One region of the Arthrobacter sp. 10N418 genome, then DNA from elsewhere that is predicted to be linked to it. Evidence: riboswitches for the same ligand, from Rfam matches in the RefSeq annotation. Region 1 holds a riboswitch; the other holds the start of a gene.
The links. Region 1 has a riboswitch for cyclic di-AMP ahead of AC1DCZ_RS14755 (NlpC/P60 family protein). Riboswitches for the same ligand answer to the same signal wherever they lie in the genome.

Region 1 (7,625 bases):
ACTCCACGGCCGGCGGCCGCCGTTCCCGCAACGTCATCGGGGTCCATGACATCCAGCATCCGCTCCAGGGCGCGCAGGATCTCGTGGCGGCGGGGCAACTCCATGGGCAGTTCGTGCATGAGCCCGCTGAGGGTCCCAATGTCCTGCTGCAGCTCCCAGACGGTCTGGTTGCGCTCGGCGACCACAATGCGGCCCAGCCGGTACTTGGGATCACTGCCCGACGTCGCCTTGTCGCCATACGGTGTGGGGGCGAAGGTCCAGCCCTGGGAAAGATCCGGGTTCGCCGCGGCCTCGACATAGAAGTCAATGGCCATGCCGCTGCCCAGGAGCTTCAGCGGGATGTACTGGTTCCGCGGGGAGATGGCTTTGATGATCGTCCCGTCGGGGCGCCAGGCGATGCCCTCGCACTGAAAGCCCGGAAGGTCGCCGTTGAAGCCCAGGTCCACAAGAATTTCAACCGAGGTGTCCGCCGCCGTGCCCCAGGAGTCCGGCACTTCGCCCTGCAGCCTCAGCCACTTGGTGCTCCATGGCCGCCCCCAGGCCGCGCCGTGTTCCTGGGGCGTGAACTCCTGCCGCAGGGCCTCCATTGCGGCGACCGGTTCGTCCGGAGCGTCCCAGCTGCTCAGCGTCAGGTCCATGCTGCGCGGGTAGACCGCGGGAATGATGCGTTCGCGTACGAAGCGGTCCAGCCGGACTTCCGTGAGACGGCGGTCGTCGTGCAATGTGATCCTCTTAGCGCTAGGGGGCGAAGCCGGGCTGCATCCAGTCGATGGACAAAACTTACTTCGCGCGGAGCGGTTTGGCCAACGGTGCCCGCTATCCGGCCACGGACACGGGACCCGCGACCCGCCCCTGGCCGGCATACACGTTCAGTGTTGTGCCCCGGCTGAATCCGGCGAGGGTCATCCCGCTGGCCTCGGCGAGCTCGACCGCCAGGCTGGAGGGTGCGCTGACGGCTGCCAGGACGGGGATTCCGGCCAACGATGCCTTCTGGACAAGCTCGAATGATGCCCTGCCCGATACTTGCAGCACGGTTCCGCTGAGCGGCAACAAGCCCTCGCGCAACGCCCACCCCACGACCTTGTCAACGGCGTTGTGGCGTCCGACGTCTTCGCGCAGACACAACAGCTCGGCGGAACCGTCGTCGGCAATCCGGAAGAGGCCCGCGGCGTGCACGCCGCCGGTAACGTCAAAGACGGCCTGGGCCTCCCGGAGCGCGTCCGGCAGGGCCGCCAGCGTCTCCACCGGCACGCTCAGCGGGTCCGCCCCCGGGCTGAAGTGGGAGGACTTGCGCACCGCTTCGATCGAATCCGTTCCGCAGATACCGCAGGAACTGGAGGTGAAGATGTTCCGCCCGGTCTCCGGCAGGACGACGTCGGGCCGGAGCTGTGCCTCCACGACGTTGAACGTCTGGACCCCGTCCTCGTCCTCGCCTGCACAAAACCGCAGGGAGACCAGCTGCTCCGGGCTCCAGATGACTCCCTCGGAGACCAGGAACCCGGCCACGAGGTCGAAGTCGTTGCCCGGTGTGCGCATCGTGACGGAAAACGAGAGGCTCCCCAGCCTTATTTCCAGCGGTTCCTCAACGGCCAGCACATCTTCCCGGTAGCGGACGGGAAATTCGAGGGCTTGCGGGGATCCGTCCAGGACGAATTTGTGCACTTTGCGGCGCTGCGTCACGCGACCCATGTAAGACTCCTAAGCAACGTGGTGTGGGGGTTTTCGGCTGATTCCATCATTGCAACTGCCGGTCACGGAAGCCAGCGCGGCGCACACCCGGGAGCTTTCACCCAAGAAGGGCGCTCCAGTCCACGGGCCCGCTGTTCGCTGAGGGCTTCCGGGCCGGCCTCTTGGTTGGCGCCGCGGCCTTCGCGGCGGCCTGTGCGGGGTCCGGGATGGGTGCTCCCCACGGGAGCGCGAAGGCGGGAACGAGTGCCCCCAGCTGGACGCCGTGCGGCGGGACCACCAGGACGCCGTCAGCCGCGGCCAGTCCGCGCATCATTCCGGGACCGGCGTGCTGGGCCGGTGATGCCATGCCGTAGAGCAGACGGTAAGGCATCAGCCGGGTCCGTCCGGGATCGGGGTCGATCGTCGATCCGCACGGCACCTCCGCGACCGGCGGCAGGGTCCCGTGGCCCAATGCCGCGAGGAGCGGCGCCCCGATCGTGGACAACGCCATCATGGCCGCCAGAGGGTTCCCGGGGAGGCCGAGGATGAAGCGGCCGTCGGGCAGCCCGGCCAGCACGGCGGGGTGGCCCGGGCGCATGGCGATGCCATCGATCAGCAGCCGTCCGCCGAGCTCGGCGACGGAGCGCCGGAGGTGGTCCGTTCCTGAGCGGCCGGTGCCGCCGGTGGTGATGACGACGTCGGCGGGCAGGTTTTCGACGGCGGGCCCAGCCGCCTGGCCGACGCCGGACCCCGGGACTGGAACAGCTGGCTGGGCCGCCGGTCCGGTGGGCTCAGTGTCCTCGAGCGCGGCGAGCCATTCGGCGTAGCTGTCGCCGATCTTCACCTCTTCGGCGCAGATCCCGCCGAGCATGTGTACCACGCCGGCCAACTGGGGGCCGAAAGTGTCACGCACTTTCCCTGGCCCGGGGAGACCGGACGACACGACCTCGGAGCCGGTCAGCACGAGGCGGACGACGGCCTTGCCAAGCACCGGGAGGGCGTCGTGCCCGGCCAGTGCGGCCAGGGCCAGGTGGGCCGGGTTGAGTACGGTCCCGCTCCGGATCAGCACCTCGCCGGCGGCGGCCTCCTCGGCGGCCCTGCGGATGTGTTCGCCGTTTCGCGGTTCGCCGGGCTTGGCGGTGCCGCTGGTCTTGAGGACAGGAAGCCCGTCCTCGTCTGTGGCGAGGGTCCCGCTCTCGCTGCGCAGCACGGCCTTCGCCCCCGCCGGGATGAGTCCGCCGGTGACGATCGGACTTGCCTGGTGCGGGGTGAGCCGCTGGTTCGGTTCAGCCAGGATCCACGGTCCGCTTCCGCTGACGGCCCAGCCGTCCATGGCTGAGGACGCGTAGTGCGGTATGTCCTGCAGGGCTGTCACGTCCGCTGAAAGCATCCGTCCCAGCGCGCCCCGGAGCGGCACGGGGGCCGCGGGAATGGGGGTGGCGCAGTCGAAGGCGAGCTGCCGGGCCTCTTGCCAGGTGTGGGCGAGGTGACGGTGCGGCGTTGTGTCGGCGCCGTCCGCCGTCGGGTCCTTCTCCGGGTGCGTTCCGGCGTCGTGGGCATACCCGGGTCCTGAGTCGTCCGCGGAAGCGGGGTCGCTGCCGCGGGGAGGGGCAGGTGTCATGCCCCGGAAGCTTCGGCGTCCGCGTAGTCCTTGGCGAGCTGGCGGGCCACGCGCATGGCAGCCTGCATGGAGGTTGCATCGGTGGCCTGGCCGGAACCGGATGCCAGTCCGGCGGCGAAGCCGGCGATGAAGGTGGTCAGCGGGGCGGCCGGGCGCACTATGGAATGGGCGGCGACGCCGGCCAGGGACAGGACCTCGTTAACGTCAATCTCGACGCCCTCCAGCTCCAGGGCCTGCAGCAGCGCACGACACCAGTCTTCCAGCGTTTCGTCCTGGCTCTTCACCGTTTGCCTCCAAAGTCGTGTTCAGTTGCGGCCCCCGGACCGGCCTCCTGGACATGGCCGGGAATGGGACCGGATACCCCGAGCGCGGAGGCGTCGTCCCAGGTGTCCACATCGTCCGTGGAACCGGCCGGGACGCGAACTTCCCGCACCTCAAGACTAGCAAGAAGGCCGAAGACCGAGGCGTTTTCGAGGGCGCCCCGCCCGGCAGCGTCCGCGACGGATCGTTGTAGCGCAATTGTGCTATACAGCCCCAGGAGGGGTTGCCTGCGTCCGTCGGCGGAGACCGCCATGACGCCCCTGGCCCCGGTCTCGCCGGCCACCCCGTGACCGGACGTGCCCAACGGCCCGCTTCCTTCCAGCACGTCGAGGAGTGCACGGACGGCAGCTTCCGCGCCCGGCATGTCACAGGCCAGGACCAGGGTCAGGGGCGCGGGACCTGTGGAGCCCGGGCGCACGGTCTTGTGCGCGGCCAGCGCGGAGAGCCCGGCGGCTATCGCAGCGGCGGGGCCGGCGAAGGGAGGGTCCTCGCGACAGTTCAAGACGCCGGCGGGCAAGGTTCCCGGGTCCGGCCCGACCACGACGACGTCCCCGGCACCGTGCGCGGCCCGCAGCGAGAGCTCAAGGAGGGTGGCGCCCCCGTACTCCAGCCCGGATTTGGGCACGCCGCCGAGCCTGGCGGACCGCCCGCCGGCGAGAATGACAGCATCGAACTCCACGGCTTCAGCCTAGCGCGGCGCGGCAGCGGGCGCGGCCGGACCGCGGAGGAAGTCAGGCGGCGGATTCGGGCAGCAGGAACGGATCCCAGGCCGGCGTCGGCTTCTCGAGCTCTTTGATCTGCCAGAGGGTGCCCCTGGGCGGGGCTGGGACGAAGCCGAGCTTCCAGCCCATTTCGGCCGGGGTGTGGTCACCTTTGGCGTTGTTGCACCGGAGGCAGGCAGCGACGAGGTTCTCCCAGGAATCCGCCCCGCCCCGGGACTTGGGCTGGACGTGATCGATCGTGTGGGCCGCTTTGCCGCAGTAAGCGCACCGGTGGCTGTCCCGGCGCAGCACCCCCCGGCGGCTGACCGCGGTCAGGGTGTTGTACCGGGGCCTGATGTAGCGGTTCAGGAGGATCACGGACGGGCGGCCCAGGATGTCCTGCGGCCCGACGACGGGATCGTCGCCCTCGGCCACCACGCTGGCCTTTCCGGTGAGCACGAGGACAAGAGCCCGGCGGAAGGTCACTACCGCGAGCGGTTCATATCCAGCATTCAGAACGAGAGTGCGCATCCGCATACCTCTTCACGGCCGCACCCGCCAGGGGCACGAGGGCCGGCTGCCCTCTGCATGGTCGGGCTATGGATCGACAAGACAAGAGTAAACACCCAAGTGCCGTATCACCGAATTTTTTCTCGCCCGCGGGTCCGTAGTACCGGACTGGTTCATGCCGGGGAAACGCGAAGGACCCCCGCCGCAAGGGCAGGGGTCCTTCGAAGGATGGAGCTATTGACCTAGCCGCCGACGCGGATGAAGACCGGGCCGGAGCCGATGTTGACGCTGTAGAGGGCGGTGGTGCCGCCGTTCCAGCCGCCGTGGACGGCCATGCCGTTGCCGACGTAGACAGCGATGTGGGCCATGCCCACGCCGCCGTTCTGGTAGTAAGCGAGGTCGCCCGGCTGAGCCTCGGCGGCGCTCACGGTGCGGCCCAGGGACAGGTAACCTGCCGGCCAGCCGTGGTAGTGGATGCCGGCTGCGGCCAAAGCGTTCGTGGCCAGCGCGGTGCAGTCCTGCGACACGCCGATCTGGGCGTAGGCGGCGGCGGCGATGGTGGCGCCGAAGCCGCTGCCGATGGCTGCCGGTGCGCCGACGGATGCAGTGGCGCCGGCCTGGGTGCCCGCAGTCTTTGCCGCGGTGGCATCCTGGACCTTCACAACGGGCTTCGGGGCCTCGACCACGGGGGCGGGCGACGTGGACACAGTCGGCTTCTCGTAGGAGATCGCGATGGTCGAAGCAGCCGAAATAGTTGCCGGGGAAGCTGACTGGACTTCGAGGGCGGAAGCGGAGGTGGATTCGCGCTGAACGTTGGTCTCAGCAGCGTTGGCCGCGATACCGCTGGTCAGGACCAGGCCGGACGCTGCAGCGATGACTGCAGCCTGGCGGCCCATGCCGCCGGCGTTGTCGCCGACAGCCTTGGCAATGACAGCCAGCGAGTTGGTCTTGGTGACCTCGGCGCGGTGCCGTGCGATTGCACGAGTAGTCATTCAGTTCTCTCTTTCGTGATCCTTGGACCGCGCGTTTTAGGCGCGGACTGAGGACGCTCCGGCATCTTGGGGGTACGCCGGATCGCCCCGAATGGGTTAGTTAGCGAAGGGTGTACTGCGAAGACGCGCCAAAAGCGGGAACTGCGTGCAGGTGCTTGGCCTGCAGTCCGGACTCGGCAGCAATGGAGCCTGTGGAGTCGGATCCAATCCGGGCGCCGGCAAGGGCAGCACGGGACTTGGATTCCAGCGGGCTCGCTAGAGCCGCGCACGCGCGGTGACGCGCAGCATTGTGGCGTGAAGACACGAAAGTAGCCTCTCCCAATGCCTGCGAGGTGAGCTGTCGGATTCGGATGGGAGTCACCCGGCCGCTCCGCTTCCTGGGAAGCTTTGCGACTTAACCCCAAGGCCTTCTTGCGAAGACCAAAATTGGTTCCCCCGCCCCTGCCAGACGATGTAATGCGAACGGACCTTGAGCGGTGGCAGAGCTAGGCAATCCACTCAAGAGCGCCAACTTCGGAAAAGTTGGCGTACCTCATACGGTACAGCAGTTGGGATTCAATGTCACATTCAGATCACGGCGTGTCACAAGAATGCGAGAGTGACCCTTCATCTTGGCTCAGAGCCAGCCGAGGGGGTCAACCACATCGCCGTTGACCATCACCTCGAAGTGGAGGTGGCAGCCGGTCGACGCGCCGGTGGTGCCGCTCATGGCGATGAGGTCGCCGCGCGAGACCTTCTGGCCGACGTGGACCGAGGAAGAGGACAGGTGGTTGTACGTGGTCTCCAGGCCGTTGCCGTGGTCGATCACGATGCGGTTGCCCCCGCCATAGGGGTGCCATCCCGAAAAGGTCACCGTGCCGCTGGCTGCCGCGTGGACGGCTGTTCCGCACTGCGCGGCATAGTCCTGGCCGCGGTGGAACTCACCGGCACCGCCCGTGATGGGGCTGACACGGTAGCCGAAGGGCGAGGAAGCGATCATCACATCCAGCGGCGCACCGAGGGTGCCGGCCGACGCCGCGCGGGTGATGCTGCCGACGGACTGCGCGCTCAGCAGCTGTTTGAGCTTCCCGTCCGGGTCACCCTTGGTGGTGACGGCCGTGCGGCTGAAGTCGACCTTGGCGCCCGCTGCGGCAGTTACATCCGGCTGCGCTGCGGCGGAAACGGATCCGGAAGGCCCGACGTCCGTGGCCATGACCGGGCTGGTGACCGGGACGGTGACCGTGAGGACCAGGCCTGTGGCAGCCAAAGCGATTCCGGCCTTCTGCCCGACGCCGCTGGCAGCGGCAAAGTCCGTTATCTGGCGGAACGGACTGCGGCGGCCCCGGCGTTCGACGCGGTGCGCGTCACGCGGGCGGTCGGCCAACGGCGCGAGAGCCGGACGCGGTTCCGGAGCAGGACCGGCGGCGCGACGGCGACCTTTGGCGGTCTGGGTGGTCAAGGACGGTTCCTCTCTGGATGGCCTGCGGAGTTAGCTGTCGGATTCGGGTCAGAGAGATCAAAGACCCGGTCCGCCGTGGCAAGCTTCCAGACACAGAGGCACGTTGGAATCCCACTGTGGAGTGCGCTTGCCGCTGACGGACTTCACCCCAAGGCCGCCCTGAAGGCGGCCGCAAGTGGTTCCCCCGCCCCTGCCAGAAGGCGATTCTGCGACTGATCCGCTGGCAGGGTTCGGCTTCGGATCAGGTAACGCTTTGGTATCGGTACTGGAGACTAACTATAGGTGATTAAGCCGCCCGGTAATAAATCCGTAATCACGCTTGTGCACAACTCATAGGTCGTCCCACAACCCAGGCGTCAGCGCAGGTCAGCCGA
Region 2 (7,625 bases), on a different contig from region 1:
GGCGGGTGCCGGCCGCCCGGCGTCGTGCTGTGCGTTCGCGGAAGGTGCAGGCGCAAAGGGTACGTCCGCGTGCTGGGTGTTGACCGGCGTCGCCACGGGGGCCGGCGTGCCGCCGGGGGTGGTTTCGGGGACAGGACCGGGCTGCTGACCGCTCATGGTGTTCTCCTCTTCTGGGTGCGGGACCGCTGTTCCATCCCGGGTCGTTGTGCGTCCAGCGTGCTGGGCGATCCTGTGCCTGTGCTGTGCGGCTCGACAGCCGGGGCTGTGACCTGGCGGCGGGCCGGGAGAGGGCCAAAAGCGCCCGCAGACCCATCCAGCTCGCTAGGCTGGGATTCACAGGCGCCGCACAGGGTTCCCAAAGCCGCACCAAATCGGCAGAACGGAGAGTTGTCCCATGGCCACTTCGCACTCCATGACCAACAACCTTCCCCAGCTCACGCATCCGGACGGCTCCCCCATCCGCGCGCTCGTGGTGGACGACGAACCCAGCCTGTCCGAACTCATGAGCATGGGCCTGCGGATGGCCGGCTGGTCCGTCGCCGTCGCCGCGGATGGCCCCGAAGCCGTCAAGCTTGCCAAGGAGTTCCGCCCTGACGTGCTGGTACTCGATGTCATGCTCCCGGGGTTCGACGGCGTGGAACTCCTGACCCGGATCCGCGCCTTCGCACCCGAGGTGCCGGCGTTGTTCCTGACGGCAAAGGACGCCGTCCAGGACCGGATCACGGGCCTGGCCGCGGGCGGCGACGATTACGTCACCAAGCCGTTCAGCATGGAGGAAGTGCTGCTGCGCCTGCACCGGCTGGTCCAGCGGTCCGGGGTGGCCGCCATGGACACCGCGGAACTCGTGGTGGGAGACCTGGTGCTCAACGTCGACACCCGGGAAGTCACCCGGGCGGGCCAGGAGCTGCATCTGACCGCCACGCAGTTCGAGCTCCTGCGCTACCTCATGGAGAACCCCAAGCGCGTGATCAGCAAAGCCCAGATCCTGGACCGCGTCTGGGACTACGACTTCGGCGGACAGGCCAACATCGTTGAACTGTATATTTCCTACCTCCGCAAGAAGGTCGACGCCAACCACCCTCCGATGATCCACACCGTGCGCGGCGCCGGCTATGTGCTGAAGCCGGCGGACTGATCTGTGCCCACACTCTCCGGTGAGATCCGTGCCCCCGGGCGCGACTGGCGCGACCCGTCCACCTGGCACCTGCGCACCCGCCTGGTCCTCGTCGCCATGGCCCTGCTCGTCTCCATCTGCGGCGCCGTCGGCCTGTTCAGCTACGCCTCCATGGATTTGTTCCTCACCCGGCAACTCGACACGCAGCTCGATGAGGCGTCCCACCGCTCCAGCGAGTTCGGCCGGCCCTCGCCCGGCGGTTCCGGCGGACGCCCGGATCCCCTCGAGGCACGGGGGCAGGGCGTCGGCACGCTGAACGCCCGGATCCTGGGCGGCGCCGTCAGCAGCGCCGGCTTCCTCGCCCAGGATGCCAGCCGGAAGAGCCTCTCCCCCGACGACGACCACGTTCTCCTGGCGCTCACGCCGAACGGCATCCCCGTGGACCGCACCCTGTCCGCCGGCGCCTACCGGCTCACCGCCGTGCAGGCACCGTATGGCGACGTGATCGTCACCGGTCTCCCGCTGGCCGAAAAACAGAACACGCTGGCGTCGCTGGTCTGGACCATGGTGGTGGTGTCCGCGGGCGGCCTGGTGCTGATCGGCCTCGCCGGAACAGCCCTGATCCGGCGCAACATGAAGCCGCTCGAACAGCTGTCCGAGGTGGCCACCAAGGTCTCCCGCCTCCCGCTCGACGCCGGCGAAGTGGCACTGGCGGTGCGGGTCCCGGCGTCGGCCGCCCATCCGGGCACGGAAGTGGGCGCCGTGGGCTACGCGCTGAACCAGATGCTCGACAACGTCTCCAACGCGCTCGAGGCACGGCAGGAAAGCGAGATGAAGGTGCGCCAGTTCGTGGCCGACGCCTCACACGAACTACGCACTCCGCTCACCGCCATCCGCGGGTACACCGAGCTCATGAGGATGACCGAGCACTTCACCCCCGACGGCGAGAAGTCGCTCGCCCGCGTGCAGAGCCAGTCCGAACGCATGACCACCCTGGTGGAGGACCTTTTGCTGCTGGCGCGCCTGGACGAGGGCCAGCCGCTCAAGCTCAGCGACGTCGACCTCACCCAGTTGGCCATCGAGACGGTCAGCGACGAGAAGGTCATGGCCCCGGACCGTGTCTGGCACCTGGAACTCCCGGACGAGCCCGTGGTGGTGCGCGGTGATGCGACCCAGCTCCACCAGGTCCTCGCCAACCTCCTGTCCAATGCTCGCAAGCACACCGGCCCGGGGACCACCGTGGTCACCGGCGTGATGCGTTCGGCAGACGGCAGTGCCGTAGTCACCGTGACGGACAACGGCAGCGGGATCGCCCCCGAATTCATCGGCCGGGTCTTCGCCCGCTTCGCACGCGCAGATGCCGCGCGGAAAAACCCGGCGGCCGGGACCGCGGAGACCCAAGCTGCGTCCGGCACCGGAGCTCCTCCCGCGACGGCGGCACCAACCTCCGAAGGGACTTCCGGGCTGGGGCTGTCCATTGTGCAGTCGATCGTGGAGGCCCACGGAGGAACGGTCGAAGTCACGTCCCGGCCGGGCCGGACAGAGTTCGCCGTGCGCCTTCCCGCAGCCCCCACGCCGGGGCTCGCGTAGCAAGCCGACGCACCGCCGAAGCGGTTCCTGTTATCGAAATGTGACTTAAGCTCGCGAATGCTGTAGCGTTTTTGGGGTGCGGCTGCCATTGGTGCCGCATATCCGGACGGACGCTAAACTCTGCCGCTTCCCGGATTCCGCTGGACCAGGCAGAGGCGGGGGACCCAGAGTTCCCGGGCATTCTGCACACTTGCGCCCTTGGGGTGAAGCCGACACGTGATCTTCCGTGCGGCCGGATGACCTTATCCGAACCCGACAGCTAACTCCGCCGGCGTTGAGAGGCGATCATGACTGAATTCAAGGTACAAACGCGCCCTGAGGGCGTTTCGCGAAAACCCCTTTCCACCAGGTCGCGCCACCGCGCCGAGCCGGCCCAGCCCGCTTCACCCCTGTTCCGGTTCGCTTCAAACATCGGGTCCACCGGCCGCCGGGCTGCCGTTGTCACTGCGGCCTGCGCGGTGCTGATCGGCGTCGGCGCCGCCGGACAGGCCGCCGACATCCCAGGACCGACCGCCGGCGCGGCGAGCGCCGAGGCATCCACCAGCGCCGACCCGCTGACGCACCTGAACTTCGACAGGGTCCGGGTCGGGGCCCAGGCTGCGCCGACCGCCGGAAACGTCGCGCCCCAGGCGGCAGAAGTGAAACCGGCCGAGACACCGGCACCCGCGGCCCCGGCGGCCCCTGCGCCGGCCCCGGCTCCCCCGGTAGCCGTCGACGACCCGGCCGGCGCGCAGGCCTACGCTGCGGCCCAGCTCGGCACCTACGGCTGGGCCCCGAGCGAGATGCAGTGCCTGATGAAGCTTTGGACCCGGGAGTCTGACTGGAAGACGACCGCCACCAACGCCAGCAGCGGCGCCTACGGCGTGGTCCAGTCGCTGCCGGCCGAGAAGATGGCGAGCGCCGGCGCAGACTACATGACCAACTACCGGACCCAGATCAACTGGGGCCTGAACTACGTCAAGCAGCGTTACGGCTCTCCGTGCGGTGCCCTGAACTTCCACTACGCCAACAGCTGGTACTAAGGCCGGAAGAGGCAACGCCCGCCCCTCACAGCAGACCCTGGATCGTCGATCCGGGGTCTGCTGCTTTTTTGCCTGCTTCTTGGTGCCTGCCGGCTTTTTCCTTGGCGGACTTCCACAGGCACCGCACAGCTTTGGCCTAAACCCCTCATATGAGACGCCGTCACTGTTGAACCATGACGTTCACAGACCAGGCCCCAGGACCTCTGCCGCACCCGACGGCGACGCCGGCCGGACAGGCCGCTCCGGCCAGGCTTTCCCTGGCCGGAGCACCCGTCACGAGTGCCACCCCCGGACGCGCTGCTGAAGCAGGCCGCCGGCGCTCCCCCGTCGACACCCGGACCGCTGACCCGGTCCTGGATGTAACCATCCCGGTCTTCAACGAAGAACGGGACCTGGAAGAGTGCCTGCGCCGGCTGCACGCCTATCTGCTTGGTTCCTTCCCGCACACGTTCCGGATCACGGTGGCGGACAACGCGAGCACCGACGGAACGCTGAAGACGGCAGAACGCGTCGCCCGCGAACTCCGTGAGGTCCGTGTGGTCCACATGGCCGAAAAGGGCCGCGGAAATGCACTGCGCAACGTGTGGCTCGCCTCGCCGTCACCGGTCCTGGCCTACATGGACGTTGACCTGTCCACCGATCTGGCGGCCCTGGGTCCCCTGCTGGCACCGCTGATTTCCGGCCACTCCGACCTGGCCATCGGGACCCGCCTGACCCGCAACTCCCGCGTCGTCCGCGGGCCCAAGCGGGAATTCATCTCCCGCAGCTACAACTTCCTGCTCCACTCCTTCCTGGGCGCCCACTTCAGCGACGCACAGTGCGGGTTCAAAGCCATCCGGTCGGACGTGGCCAGGCAACTCCTCCCGCACACCCTGGACAAGGCGTGGTTCTTCGACACCGAACTGCTGGTGCTGGCCGAAAAGTGCGGGCTGCGCGTCCACGAAGTCCCTGTGGACTGGACCGACGATCCCCAGTCCAGCGTCGACATCGTCCAGACCGCCCTGGCCGACCTGCGCGGCATGGCCCGGCTAAGCCGGGACCTCGTCTCGGGCCGCATCCCCGTCCCGGAACTGCGCGCCGCCCTCGCCCGCGGCCCTCTCCCCGCAGCCTCCCGCGCCCACGAGCAAAGCCCCGGCGGAAGCCTGTTCGGCCAGCTCGTCCGCTTCGGCAGCATCGGGGTCGCATCAACCCTCGCCTACCTGGCAATCTTCCTCTTCTGCCGCGGCCTCATGGACCCGCAGCTCGCCAACTTCCTCGCGCTGCTCACCACCGCCGTGGCCAACACCGCCGCCAACCGGCGCTTCACGTTCGGCATCCAGGGCCCCAGCCAGGTTGCACGCCATCATTTCGAGGGCCTGCTGGTGTTCGGCATCGGCCTGGCGCTGACCTCCGGGACTCTCGCCGTCGTGCACGGCGCCTCCTCCGGGCAGCCCGACCGCTGGCTTGAGATCATCACGCTCACGGCGGCGAACCTGGCCGCCACCGCCGTGAAGTTCCTGCTGTTCCGGCTGGTGGTCTTCCGTAACCGGGCCCATGCTGCGGCCCTCCCGACGCCGGGACCACTGACACTTCCCTCCCCCGCACAGAAACGGCCAAGTAAATGACCGCCACCATCAGCCCCAGCGCCGCGCCCCCTGCCCCCACCCCGGACGCGCCGCCGGCAGCACCACGGAACCGCCAAAGCCACTTGCTGTTCGGGAACCAGCCGCGCTGGGTGCGGCCCTCGGCCGCCGTACTGCTGGTCCTCACGGCCGTGCTCTACCTCTGGAACCTGCAGGCCACCGGTTACGCCAATTCCTTCTACGCCGCGGCCATCCAGGCCGGCACCAAGGACTGGGCGGCACTGCTGTTCGGCTCCCTCGACGCAGGCAACGCGATCACCGTCGACAAGCCGCCGGCCGCCCTGTGGATCCCTGCCCTGGCCGGACGGATCTTCGGCTTCTCGGCACTGAGCATGCTCATTCCGCAGGCACTCATGGGCGTGGCCGCCGTCGGACTGCTGTACCTGACCGTCAGGCGGGTATCCGGGCCGGCCGCCGGCCTGCTGGCCGGAGGCGCCCTGGCGCTGACGCCGGTGGCGGCGCTCATGTTCCGCTTCAACAACCCGGACGCCATGCTGACCCTGTGCCTGGTACTGGCCGCGTACCTGACCACGCGGGCCATCGAAAAGGCCGGCTGGGCGTGGCTCGCCGCTGCCGGTGCCGTGATCGGGCTGGCCTTCCTGAGCAAGATGCTGCAGGGCTTCCTGATCGTGCCCGGCCTCGCTCTTGCCTACCTGTGGGCGGCCCCCGCCACCTTGGGCCGGCGGCTGTTCCACCTGCTGGGCGCGGCCGCCGGGATCGCCGTGGTGGCCGGGAGCTACGTTGCCCTGTTCCAGCTGACCCCGGCGTCGGCCCGGCCGTACATGGCCGGGTCGAAGAACAACAGCTTCCTGGAGCTCACGTTCGGATACAACGGCCTGGGCCGGATCACCGGCTCCGGCGGCGGCATGCCGGGCGGCGGAGGCGGGATGCCCGGCGGCAACGTCGGCTTCGGCGGAACGGCCGGGATCACCCGGATGTTTGGCGCCAGCTTCGGCGGGGAGGTCTCCTGGCTGCTGCCGGCGGCCCTGGTCCTGCTCGGCGCCGGGTTGTGGTTCACCCGCCGGGAAGCGCGGACCTCGAAGACCCGCGCGGCGCTCCTGCTGTGGGGCGGCTGGCTCGTGGTCACCGCCGGGATCCTCAGCTTCATGAGCGGCACGGTGCACGCGTACTATGCCGTGGCCCTCGCGCCCGCAATCGGAGCCCTCGTTGGCATCGGCTCCGTGGAGCTGTGGCGGGGCCGGGCGTACTGGCCGGCACGGGTTGTCCTGGCCGTCACGGTCCTGGCGAGCTCGGTCTGGTCCGCGGTGCTCCTGGGCCGTGACCCGGCCTGGCTGCCCGGACTGCGCGTGATCGCCGTGGCCCTCGGCGTCCTCGCCGCCGCGGCGCTGCTCCTGCGGGTGGACCACTTCCCGGGACTTCCCGGCCGGTTCCGCAAGGCCGCCACGGCCGGCGTCGTGATCCTTTCCCTGCTCGCCGGCGGTCTCGGCAGCACCGCCTGGACGCTGGCGACGGCGGCCCAGCCGCACGCCGGTTCGATTCCCACCTCCGGACCCGCCGCCTCTGCGATGGGTGGCCCGACGGCGGCCGGTGCCAGGGCGTTCGGCGGCGGCGCCGGCGGCCCCCTGGGCGCCGAAAGCGCCTCTTCCGAGCTGACCACGCTGCTCAAGTCCACGGGGACCAAATGGTCCGCCATCGTCTCCGGCGCCACGCAGGCCGCAAGCCTGGAACTCGCAACAGGCACCAGCGTCATCGCGCTCGGCGGCTGGAACGGCGGCGACCCCTACCCGACCCTGGCCCAGTTCCAGGCCATGGTGGACCGCGGCGAAATCGGCTACTTCATCTCCGGCGGGATGGGCGGGATGGGCGGCGCGGGCGGCCGCGGGGGCAATTCGGAGGTGGCGACGTGGGTCGCGGCCAACTTCCAGGCCCAGACGGTCGGCACCGCCACCGTCTACAAGCTGGGAGCCTAGGCAGCCATGACTGACACCCTCCGCCCCCTCTCCGCTTCCACCCTGCTCCGGCCCCGAACGGCGGGCGGGGGCCGGCTCCCCCGCACGGCGGGTGCCACCGCCCGGTCCGCGCTCTTGCGGCCGCGGCTGGAACTGGCCGGGCTGCTCCTGGCCACCGCCGCCCTGTACCTGTGGAATCTCGGCGCCTCGGGCTGGGCCAACGCCTTCTACTCCGCCGCGGCCCAGGCAGGATCCCAGGACTGGACGGCCTGGTTCTTCGGCTCCTCGGACGCCGCCAACTCCATCACCGTGGACAAGCCGCCCGCTTCGCTCTGGGTGATGGCGCTGTCCGTGCGGCTGTTCGGGC

Region 2: another riboswitch for cyclic di-AMP. It lies ahead of AC1DCZ_RS01670 (aggregation-promoting factor C-terminal-like domain-containing protein); the one in region 1 lies ahead of AC1DCZ_RS14755 (NlpC/P60 family protein).

Annotation. Positions count from the first base shown of each region.
Region 1 is NZ_JBFTIK010000018.1:61,207-68,831, forward strand. Features, by position in the region: gene AC1DCZ_RS14725 (alpha-mannosidase) at 1-722, opposite strand, end outside; gene fdhD (formate dehydrogenase accessory sulfurtransferase FdhD) at 817-1,689, opposite strand; gene AC1DCZ_RS14735 (molybdopterin-binding protein) at 1,787-3,289, opposite strand; gene AC1DCZ_RS14740 (DUF6457 domain-containing protein) at 3,286-3,573, opposite strand; gene mobA (molybdenum cofactor guanylyltransferase) at 3,570-4,289, opposite strand; gene AC1DCZ_RS14750 (HNH endonuclease) at 4,342-4,842, opposite strand; gene AC1DCZ_RS14755 (NlpC/P60 family protein) at 5,064-5,813, opposite strand; cyclic di-AMP (ydaO/yuaA leader) riboswitch at 6,122-6,291, opposite strand; gene AC1DCZ_RS14760 (M23 family metallopeptidase) at 6,430-7,251, opposite strand; cyclic di-AMP (ydaO/yuaA leader) riboswitch at 7,256-7,464, opposite strand; gene AC1DCZ_RS14765 (iron-dependent transcriptional repressor DtxR) at 7,618-7,625, opposite strand, start outside.
Region 2 is NZ_JBFTIK010000002.1:49,575-57,199, forward strand. Features, by position in the region: gene AC1DCZ_RS01655 (hypothetical protein) at 1-156, opposite strand, end outside; gene AC1DCZ_RS01660 (response regulator transcription factor) at 395-1,135, shown strand; gene AC1DCZ_RS01665 (HAMP domain-containing sensor histidine kinase) at 1,139-2,704, shown strand; cyclic di-AMP (ydaO/yuaA leader) riboswitch at 2,833-2,993, shown strand; gene AC1DCZ_RS01670 (aggregation-promoting factor C-terminal-like domain-containing protein) at 2,992-3,726, shown strand; gene AC1DCZ_RS01675 (bifunctional glycosyltransferase family 2/GtrA family protein) at 3,900-5,330, shown strand; gene AC1DCZ_RS01680 (glycosyltransferase family 39 protein) at 5,327-7,279, shown strand; gene AC1DCZ_RS01685 (glycosyltransferase family 39 protein) at 7,286-7,625, shown strand, end outside.